Filimonas effusa: one gene and its partner. Each later gene encodes a partner of the first gene's protein in a complex. Links are inferred from orthologs where the notes say so. Each region holds a gene or a part of one and is shown on either strand. Other genes may lie near its edges.

The links. Proteins that work in one complex are often made in the same cells at the same time.
Region 2: rny (region 1) and pfkA share a complex: the UniProt entries of both Bacillus subtilis proteins name them as parts of the possible RNA degradosome complex. The link is inferred for Filimonas effusa from one-to-one orthologs.

Annotation. Positions count from the first base shown.
Region 1 is NZ_SDHZ01000002.1:926,837-931,530, forward strand. The notes cover bases 783-3,761. They hold rny (ribonuclease Y), read right to left. Parts: upstream 3,064-3,761; coding sequence 1,501-3,063; downstream 783-1,500. Other genes in these bases: ESB13_RS15005 (glycoside hydrolase family 3 N-terminal domain-containing protein), read right to left, coding at 783-1,333; ESB13_RS15015 (hypothetical protein), read left to right, coding at 3,554-3,761. In the rest of the region: more of ESB13_RS15005, read right to left, coding at 1-782; more of ESB13_RS15015, read left to right, coding at 3,762-4,081; ESB13_RS15020 (cell division protein ZapA), read right to left, coding at 4,131-4,427; ESB13_RS15025 (hypothetical protein), read right to left, coding at 4,455-4,694. UniProt on the Bacillus subtilis protein: Endoribonuclease that initiates mRNA decay. Initiates the decay of all SAM-dependent riboswitches, such as yitJ riboswitch. Involved in processing of the gapA operon mRNA, it cleaves between cggR and gapA.
Region 2 is NZ_SDHZ01000001.1:2,084,883-2,089,362, reverse strand. What follows is about bases 1,045-3,809. They hold pfkA (6-phosphofructokinase), read right to left. Parts: upstream 3,037-3,809; coding sequence 2,053-3,036; downstream 1,045-2,052. Other genes in these bases: ESB13_RS07780 (prolyl oligopeptidase family serine peptidase), read left to right, coding at 3,237-3,809; pyk (pyruvate kinase), read right to left, coding at 1,045-2,027. Outside these bases: ESB13_RS07795 (hypothetical protein), read left to right, coding at 1-443; more of pyk, read right to left, coding at 537-1,044; more of ESB13_RS07780, read left to right, coding at 3,810-4,480. UniProt on the Bacillus subtilis protein: Catalyzes the phosphorylation of D-fructose 6-phosphate to fructose 1,6-bisphosphate by ATP, the first committing step of glycolysis.

The sequences.
Region 1 (4,694 bases):
GATTCTTATAATCACTCACATAAGGCCGGTATCGCTCTTCCAATTCCTTATTAAGCACATACCCCGCATTCGTCAATCCTTTAGCCAGCGATACCGTATAAGCCCTGTTAACATCACCGCTTCCCATACCTCCTGCGATGATCGCATAACTGGTATTGCCCAGCAACGCTATGCTTTTATATTTATCCGCAAGCGGTAATACGCCTTTCTTATTTTCCAGCAGCACAGCCCCTTCTGCAGCAGCTTCACGCGATATCCTCGCATGCGCTTTCATATCGGGTGCATTATTGTATTTGTACTGAAGAAATGAAGGCGACTGCACTACAATACGAAGTATCCGCTCAACATTACGGTTAAGCACTTGCTCACTGATAGAATCTTTTTTAACCGCCAGCACGATACGGCTTATCTGTGCAGCACTGCCAGGCATGATCATATCATTACCGGCATTCATCTGGTCAGGCAAATTCACAGCCTTTCCGCCCCAGTCGGTCATAACATACCCTTCAAATTTCCACTCATCACGCAGGATCGTAGTAAGCAGGTCTTTTCTTTCCGAAGTATGTACTCCGTCAAGCAGGTTATATGACGACATTACAGTCCATGGCTTAGCCTTCTTTACAGCAATCTCAAATCCCCTGAGATAGATCTCCCTTAGCGTCCTTTCATCCATAACAGCATTGATATCAGAACGGCTGGTCTCTTGGTTATTGGCCACAAAATGTTTTATGGAAGTACCTATGCCATTCGATTGCAAACCGGTGATGATAGCAGCCGCAATATTGCCCGTTATAACAGGATCCTCTGAGTAATATTCAAAATTGCGCCCGCCCAGCGGATTACGATGAATATTAACCCCCGGCGCCAATATAATATCAGCACCAAACTCCTTCACTTCATTACCAAAAGCCTCCCCTACACGTTGCACCAGTTCCGTATTCCAGGTCGAAGCCAGCGTGGTGCCCGAAGGAAACGCCGTGGCAAAATAAAGATGATCATCGTTCTTCCGCTTCACATTCATGCGAACACCCGCAGGCCCGTCAACCAACACCATGGCAGGAATACCAAGCCTTGGAATAGCATTGGTAACACCAGCCCCTCCCGGTATCCGGAAATCAGAACTGCCTATCATCGTACCATCAGTAAGAACAGAAGGTTTGGCATCACGCCCGCCACCTATCACAATAGCAGCCTTTTCCTCAAGTGTCATAGCAGCCACCACCTCCGCAATAGAATTCTTACCAAGCTGCGGCACCACTGTCTGCCCCATTATCCCATTGCATAACAAAACAGCCACCGCAACAGGCACTATAGATAAAATATTACTTTTCATTTTAAATCAGAATATAACTATAAAAGGATGTTCATCCCTATAGGTATATATTCCAACCTCCCACACCCATTCCACCTGGCCATTTAACGATCCCCAAACAAAATCTGCCCATTCATTCAAAAAAAAAGCCGGAGCAAATACTCCGGCTTACAAAAAATATCGAACCCTTACCTTGCCACATTCACCGCACGTTTCTCACGAATAACGGTTACTTTAATCTGGCCGGGATAGGTCATATCAGTTTGAATCTTCTGGGCAATTTCAAAGCTCAGTTTATCACTGTCGGCATCAGTTACTTTATCAGCCTCTACTATCACACGTAACTCACGGCCCGCTTGTATAGCGTATGCCTTTTCAACACCCTGGTAACCTTGCGCCAGCTGCTCCAGGTCTTTAATACGCTGAAGATATTGCTGCATGATCTCCCTTCTCGCACCAGGCCTTGCACCGCTGATAGCATCACAAGCCTGAACTATCGGAGAAATCACATATTGCATTTCCATTTCATCGTGGTGAGCGCCAATAGCATTTACAACAGCAGGATTTTCACCATATTTCTCAGCCAGCTTGGCACCCAGCAATGCGTGGCTCAGTTCAGTTTCCTCATCAGGCACTTTACCTATATCGTGAAGTAAACCCGCTCTTTTCGCCAGCTTGGGATTCATTCCCAGCTCAGCTGCCATGATACCACATAAATTAGCAACCTCACGGCTGTGCATCAGCAGGTTCTGACCATAAGAAGAACGGAAACGCATTTTACCCACCATACGTACCAGCTCTTTATGTAAACCATGAATACCTAATTCAATAACAGTACGCTCACCAATCTCCATCACCTGCTCTTCCAGCTGCTTGCGCGTTTTCTCTACCACCTCTTCAATACGGGCAGGGTGAATACGGCCATCTGCAACAAGACGCTGCAACGACAAACGCGCAATTTCACGACGCAAAGGATCAAAAGAAGAAAGAATAATAGCCTCAGGGGTATCATCTACAATAAGGTCAACACCCGTTGCAGCTTCTATCGCACGAATGTTACGACCCTCACGGCCAATGATCTGACCCTTGATCTCATCACTCTCAAGATTGAAAACAGTAACCGTATTTTCAATGGTCTGCTCCGCAGCAGTACGTTGAATACTTTGAATAATGATCTTCCGCGCTTCCTTATTCGCCTTTTGCTTCGCGTCCTCCACAATCTCCTGCTGTAATACAAGAGCCTGGGTTTGAGCCTCATGCTTCAACCCTTCTATTAATTGAGTCTTGGCTTCATCAGCAGTAAGACCGGAAACTTTTTCTAAACGGCGGATATGCTCCTCCTGGTGTTTCTCCAGTTCGCTGCGCTTTTGGTTTACAACCTCTATCTGGCGGTTCAGATTTTCCTTGATAGCCTCGTTCTCTTTGATTTGCTTATCTAACGAGTTTTCTTTCTGGGTAATAGAAGTTTCCTTTTGCTTCGCGCGGTTCTCTGAGTCAGCTATTTTTTTATTGCGCTCCAGCACCTCTTTTTCATATTCAGCCTTCAGTTGCACAAAACGTTCCTTCGCTTCCAGTTGTTTTTCCTTCTTAATGGTCTCAGCTCTTATCTCAGCTTCCTTTAAAATAGACTGGGCCTGTGTATTCGCATCGTCTATCTGCTTCTGTGTATTCTTGGCGAAAATGAATTTACCTGCTATTATACCTACTACCGCCGCAACTATGCCTACTATAACAATAGTTATTTGATCCATGCTCGTGAAAAATTATTAATGGGTTCAAAATCTTATATCTCTTTCTCACATCTTACTCTCTTTTATCGTTATATTATAAATGGAATAAGCGTAAGCCGCGAAGATAACTAAAGCAAGTCAAATTCAGGAATTGGAAAATAGTCCAAAAATGGGACTTCTTTTTCCCATAAAGGGATTTTATAACGTTTCAAAAAATAAAAAACTACTGAATATCAACATCTTAAAAAAACCTGGGATTATGGCACCAAACTTGGCATAGTCATATTGTCCGTTTTTAATCCGAAGAAAACTGTGAACAAAAAAGAGCCGGCTGCTGAACCGGCTCTTTTATTTTATCCCCCTTATTACAGGTATCCCTCCCTTACAGCATATTCTATTATCTATTCATATCTTTACACATATGTTACTGCCACATAATTAACCTTTCGGCCCGTTTCTTGCCGGTAGCTAAACCACCGGTAAAACACGAAATCTAAATATCAATATAACAATGAACAACTTAAAACACCTGTTCCTTCTTTCCGTTATCGCCTTATGCGCAGCCTGTAACCGCCCCGATCCCAATAAGTTTTTCGACATCACAGTATTAAATTCCAACATCGTATTCGATTTTGGAACCGAACAGTTCGTCAGAAATGTAAAAGGCGCCGCTACTGAATATCCCGGCTCAACCGAAAAGAAAAAAGGAAACGAAGCCCGGCAGGTGATCCAGGCCAAAGCTGATTATATCAAAAAGACAATAGAAAAAATAGAAGCCCTCACCCCGCCGGATGAAGATGCCGACAAGATCAAAGAAAAAGCATTGAAACTCTATCGTTTCGCATTGCCCGTATATGAAAAGGAATACATGCAGTTAGCCCAAAAATGCGACCAGAAAGCCAGCGATCAGGATATAAACACGTTGGCCGGTGATATCGAAACAAAATACGCCGCCGCCTTCGACCAGCTTCACGGCGATCTCTACGAAACAGGAAAAACCTACGCTAAAAAACACAACATGAATGTCAAGTTCCGTTAAAACAACACACCACCATACACACTAACCATATGAAAAACACCACAACTCTTCACTTTCCCTCCATACCGCGCTCAACCATCGCCTCCATCGCCGCCAGCTTTTCACTAATTTCCTGGTAAGCAATAAGTTCGCTCCCAGCCCTCGACTGCTCAGTAGCAAACCATATCAGCGCCATCGCAATATAATCCTGCATATCCTTTCCCGCAAAGTTCGTCTTGAACTCAAGAATCCGGTCATTGATCAGCTTAATGATCTTACGCACCAACTCCTCGTCCTTAGGTTCAATCTTCAAACGGTAACTGCGGTCACCAATCACAATATTTACCGGTATCAGGTCTTCAAGCATGTTAATACAATTAATAGATCACCACGATCAGGCGTTAAGCAGCGCCAGGCATTTATCAATCTCCTTCAAATATTGGTCAACCCGTTGCTCCAGGGCCTTCCGCTCTTCGGCAGTCTGCGTTTTCGCATTCACCTGCAAAACGTCAACCTGTTGCTCCAACTGGTTGAGCCTGAAGTTTTTGTTCTCCAGTGCCGCCTGATGTAATGCCAGGTCCCTTTTTAACTGCATATTTTCTTTCTGCAGCGCCTGGTATGACTTCAGCAGCAA
Region 2 (4,480 bases), on another replicon or contig:
CTATGCGGGCTATTGAGACACGATTTGGAGTGCCCAACGATCTACAGAAATTAATAAATGATCCCGATACCTGGAAGATGAGATGGGGGACATCGCCTCAGCATTTTGTAAGTTTTATGAACATGCTTTCTGTTCTGAATGGATTTAATATAGAGAGTGATTTTGTTGATTGGTATGCGGGATTATTTATCGCCGAGCTGGAAATAGATATTGGTTCTTATGAAAGCTATACGGCTTTACGCTTATCGTGTAATAAAAAAGAGTGGATGGCCGAGTTACTTGAAGAAATGTCGCATCAGGCGGACGGCAGGCTCACTATTGATAAATTACTGCAGGCTGCGGGAGTTACTTACAGCGAAGCCTCAAGGACGGCAAAATTATCAAAGGATATGATCATCGAGTGTTTTTTTATAAAGCTGAACCTGCGTATTCCCTTTAGTTGAATCGGAAAGACTTAAAATGGGATAAAAAAGAAAGGCTGCACCTTTGGGGTGCGGCCTTTCTTTTTGCTTATAAGGCACTACTCAAGGAGTAGTTTATTGAACTTTCGTAACCTTTAATACGTTGGTAGGAAGGTGCAATGAAATTGGTGTACTACCGGTATTGATCACAATATCTCCATTGCTGATAAATCCTCTTTCTTTCAGGATATTGATCTGGTCGAATACGATATCATCCAGGCTTTCCTCTTCATCATAGTAGAAGGCGCGAACACCCCAGCTCAGGCTTAACTGGTTAACCAGGCTGCGTTGTTTAGTGAAGATGTAGAGTGGTGATTTAGGGCGATAAGCACTTAATGTAAATGCAGTATAACCGCTTTGTGTCATACCTATCAGGGCGTCAGCGCTTACGTCTTTGGCTATTTTACAAGCATTGTAACATAGTGCGTCGCTCAGGAATGAAGGAGAGTGAGGCTGAGGTTTCAGATCTTCTTCCCTGTTATAGCGATATTCTGTTTTTTCAACTTCGATGATGATCTTGCGCATGGTTTCAACTACCAGAGCGGGGTGTTTACCAGTTGCAGTTTCTGCGCTAAGCATCACGGCGTCAGCTCCTTCAAGAACCGCATTGGCAACGTCGGTGATCTCACTTCTGTTGGGCTTGGTGCGGTCGATCATGCTTTCCATCATTTGAGTAGCCACGATTACAGGCTTGCCACGGTGAATAGATTTACGGATGATATCGCGTTGAGCCATTGGTACTTTCTCTACCGGTAATTCAACACCGAGGTCACCACGTGCTACCATTACCGCATCGGATTCCAGAACGATGTTACGGATATCGGCCATTGCAGAAGGCATTTCTATCTTGGCGATGACCTTGATAGGGCTTTCTTTGAGAGCAATACGTTTTTTCAGATCTACGATATCTTCTGCTTTTCGTACAAAAGATAAAGCTACCCAATCAAGTTTTTGTTCAATGATATATTCGAGATCTACAATATCCTTGTCTGTTAAGGCAGGCAGAGAAATTGCGGTATCGGGTAAGTTCACTCCTTTTTTAGGTAAGAGTGCACCTCCGTAGGTAACTGCTACTTTTACTTCTTCTCCTTTGATCTCGATAACAACTACTTCAAGTTTGCCATCGTCGATCATGATCTTATCGCCAACTTTTACGTCTTCGTGCAGGTTAGGATAGGAGACATAGATCTTTTCCATTGTACCAACTACTTTCTCTTTAGAAGTGAAAGTGAGGATATCGCCGGTTTTGATTTCAAGTGCTCCGTTCTCTATTTCGCCAACGCGCAGCTTGGGGCCTTGTAAATCGCCGAGGATAGAGATATTGTATGGTTCAGATTTATTAATGTTGCGGATATGCTCGATGATTTTTGTTTTGTCTTCGTGTGTACCATGAGAAAAGTTAAGACGAAACACATTCACACCAGCTTTTACCAGATCGAGTAACTTTTCGTATGTGTCACATGCGGGACCTACTGTAGCTACAATCTTGGTCCTGTGAAAGCTATGATCTATTCCTGCCTGGGCGTCCATTTCTTTGTGCAGGTATTTTTCTACATTCTTTGACATACATCAACTTTTTATATGGGGATTTTTAGCTTGCTAATATTTTAATGATCTTTAACCAGTCGGAAGTAAACGCTTGTTTTTCCTTAACGGCTGTGTCCAAAGGTATGTAATGCATTTTATCATCAACAATACCTACCATTACATTATGGCGTCCGGAAAGCAGGCTTTCTACTGCGTGATAGCCCATTCTGCTGGCAATGATCCTATCCTGGCAGGAAGGAGCGCCGCCACGTTGGATATGGCCGAGGATTGAAATCCGGATGTCCATATTGGGAAGGCGGTTCTTCAGTATTTTACCTATTTCGCTGCCGCCACCCATTTCATCGCCTTCGGCAACAACCACCAGGTTTACCAGCTTTTTGCGTTTTTCTTTCTCTGTTAAGCCTGAAATAAGGTCTTCCACATCCGTACGCGTTTCGGGGATCAATACGCTTTCAGCGCCTGTTGCGAGGCCGCTGTGAAGCGCAATATAACCGGCATCGCGGCCCATTACCTCTACAACGAACAGCCTATCGTGGGCATCAGCGGTATCCCTGATCTTATCAATAGCTTCTACCGCGGTATTTACAGCGGTATCAAAACCTATAGTATAGTCTGTGCCGGCTATATCTTTATCTATGGTACCGGGAAGACCGATACAAGGAATATCAAACTCGTTACTAAACCGTTGTGCGCCGCGGAAGCTACCATCTCCGCCTATTACCACCAAGCCATCGATACCTCTTTTTCTGAGGTTTTCATAAGCCTTCTGGCGGCCTGCGGCTTCCATGAACTCTTTACTGCGGGCCGTTTTTAAGATCGTTCCTCCACGTTGGATGATGTTTGCTACAGACTTATTGTCCATATGAAAGATATCATCCTCGATCATCCCATTGTAACCCCTCATAATTCCATATACTTCCAGGCCGTTATAAATTCCTGTTCTGACTACAGCTCTGATGGCAGCATTCATTCCGGGAGCGTCTCCACCGGATGTCAGAACTCCGATTTTTGTTACTTTTTTTGACATTGTGCAACGATCTATTGTCCGGTTAAAAATTTTTCAAAAAGAATGGCAAATTATTGTTAATTATCTACGATAACGTTTCCGAAGATTCAAAAGTAAGCATTTGCCCAATATTGATTCATGAATTTAATCATGAATTACTTATGAATTTAGCGTTATGACTACTTAACTTGCCGAATCTTGTAATCATTTAAAACAGCTTTATGCAAAAGAAGTATGCATTTTGGGCCCTTCTTTCTTCGTTTTTTATGCAAAACAGTAATGCACAATTAATATACCCTTCTACAGCTAAAGGTCAGGTATCTGATAATTATTTTGGAACAGCAGTTGCCGATCCGTATCGTTGGCTTGAAGACGATAACAGTGCGGCTACCGCTCAATGGGTAAAGGAGCAGAATGCTGTAACCAGGGAATACTTGTCAAAAATACCCTTCAAAGAGCAGGTAAAACAAAGATTAGAGGTATTATGGAACTATCCAAAATACGGCTCTCCCTTTTTAAAGGGAAGCTGGTTTTATTTCTATAAAAATGACGGCCTCCAGAATCAAAGTGTATTATACAGGCAAAGAGATATCAAAGCTGAACCGGAAGTATTTCTTGACCCGAATAAATTCGCAGCCGATGGTACAGCAGCGCTTTCCGCTGTACGGTTCTCCAAATCGGGCAAACACCTTGTATATACTGTAGCACAGTCTGGCAGCGACTGGCAAACAGGTTATGTAATGGATGCGGAAAGCAAGCAGCTGTTATCTGATAAAATAGAATTTCTCAAGTTCAGCGGATTTGCCTGGAAGGGGGAGGAGGGTTTCTATTACAGCCGTTATCCCAAACCTGACGAGAAGAGCAAACTTGTAAAAGCAAACGAGTTTCAGAAGGTTTATTATCATAAACTCGGTACATCGCAGGAGAGCGATGTGCTGGTTTTTGAAGATAAAGCACATCCGCTGCGTTATTTTCAGGCAGGTCTTACAGAAGATGAGCGTTTTTTGATTGTCCAGGTAAGTGAGGGGACCAGTGGAGGCGAGGTGTTATACAAAGATCTGAAGCAGGATCCGGATGGAAGCTTTAAAGTGTTAGTTTCCGGTTTTGAAACAGAACCCGAGGTCATTGATAACATCGATGGAAAACTGCTGGTCAAGACCAATGACGGGGCACCGAATTTCAAGGTAGTACTTATAGATCCGTTAAAACCAGCCAAAGCAAACTGGAAGACAGTGATAGCGGAGAGGAAAGAAGCATTGCAGGATGTATCGACGGGGGGTGGCTTTTTATTTACAAGTTACCTGAAAGATGCCTCAACCATGGTTTATCAGTACAGTTATGAGGGAAAACTTATAAGGGCGGTGGACTTGCCGGGTATTGGCACTGCTGCCGGTTTTGGTGCAGAAAAGAAAGACAAGGCGTTCTTTTACTCCTTCACTTCGTTTAATTATCCGACCACCATATT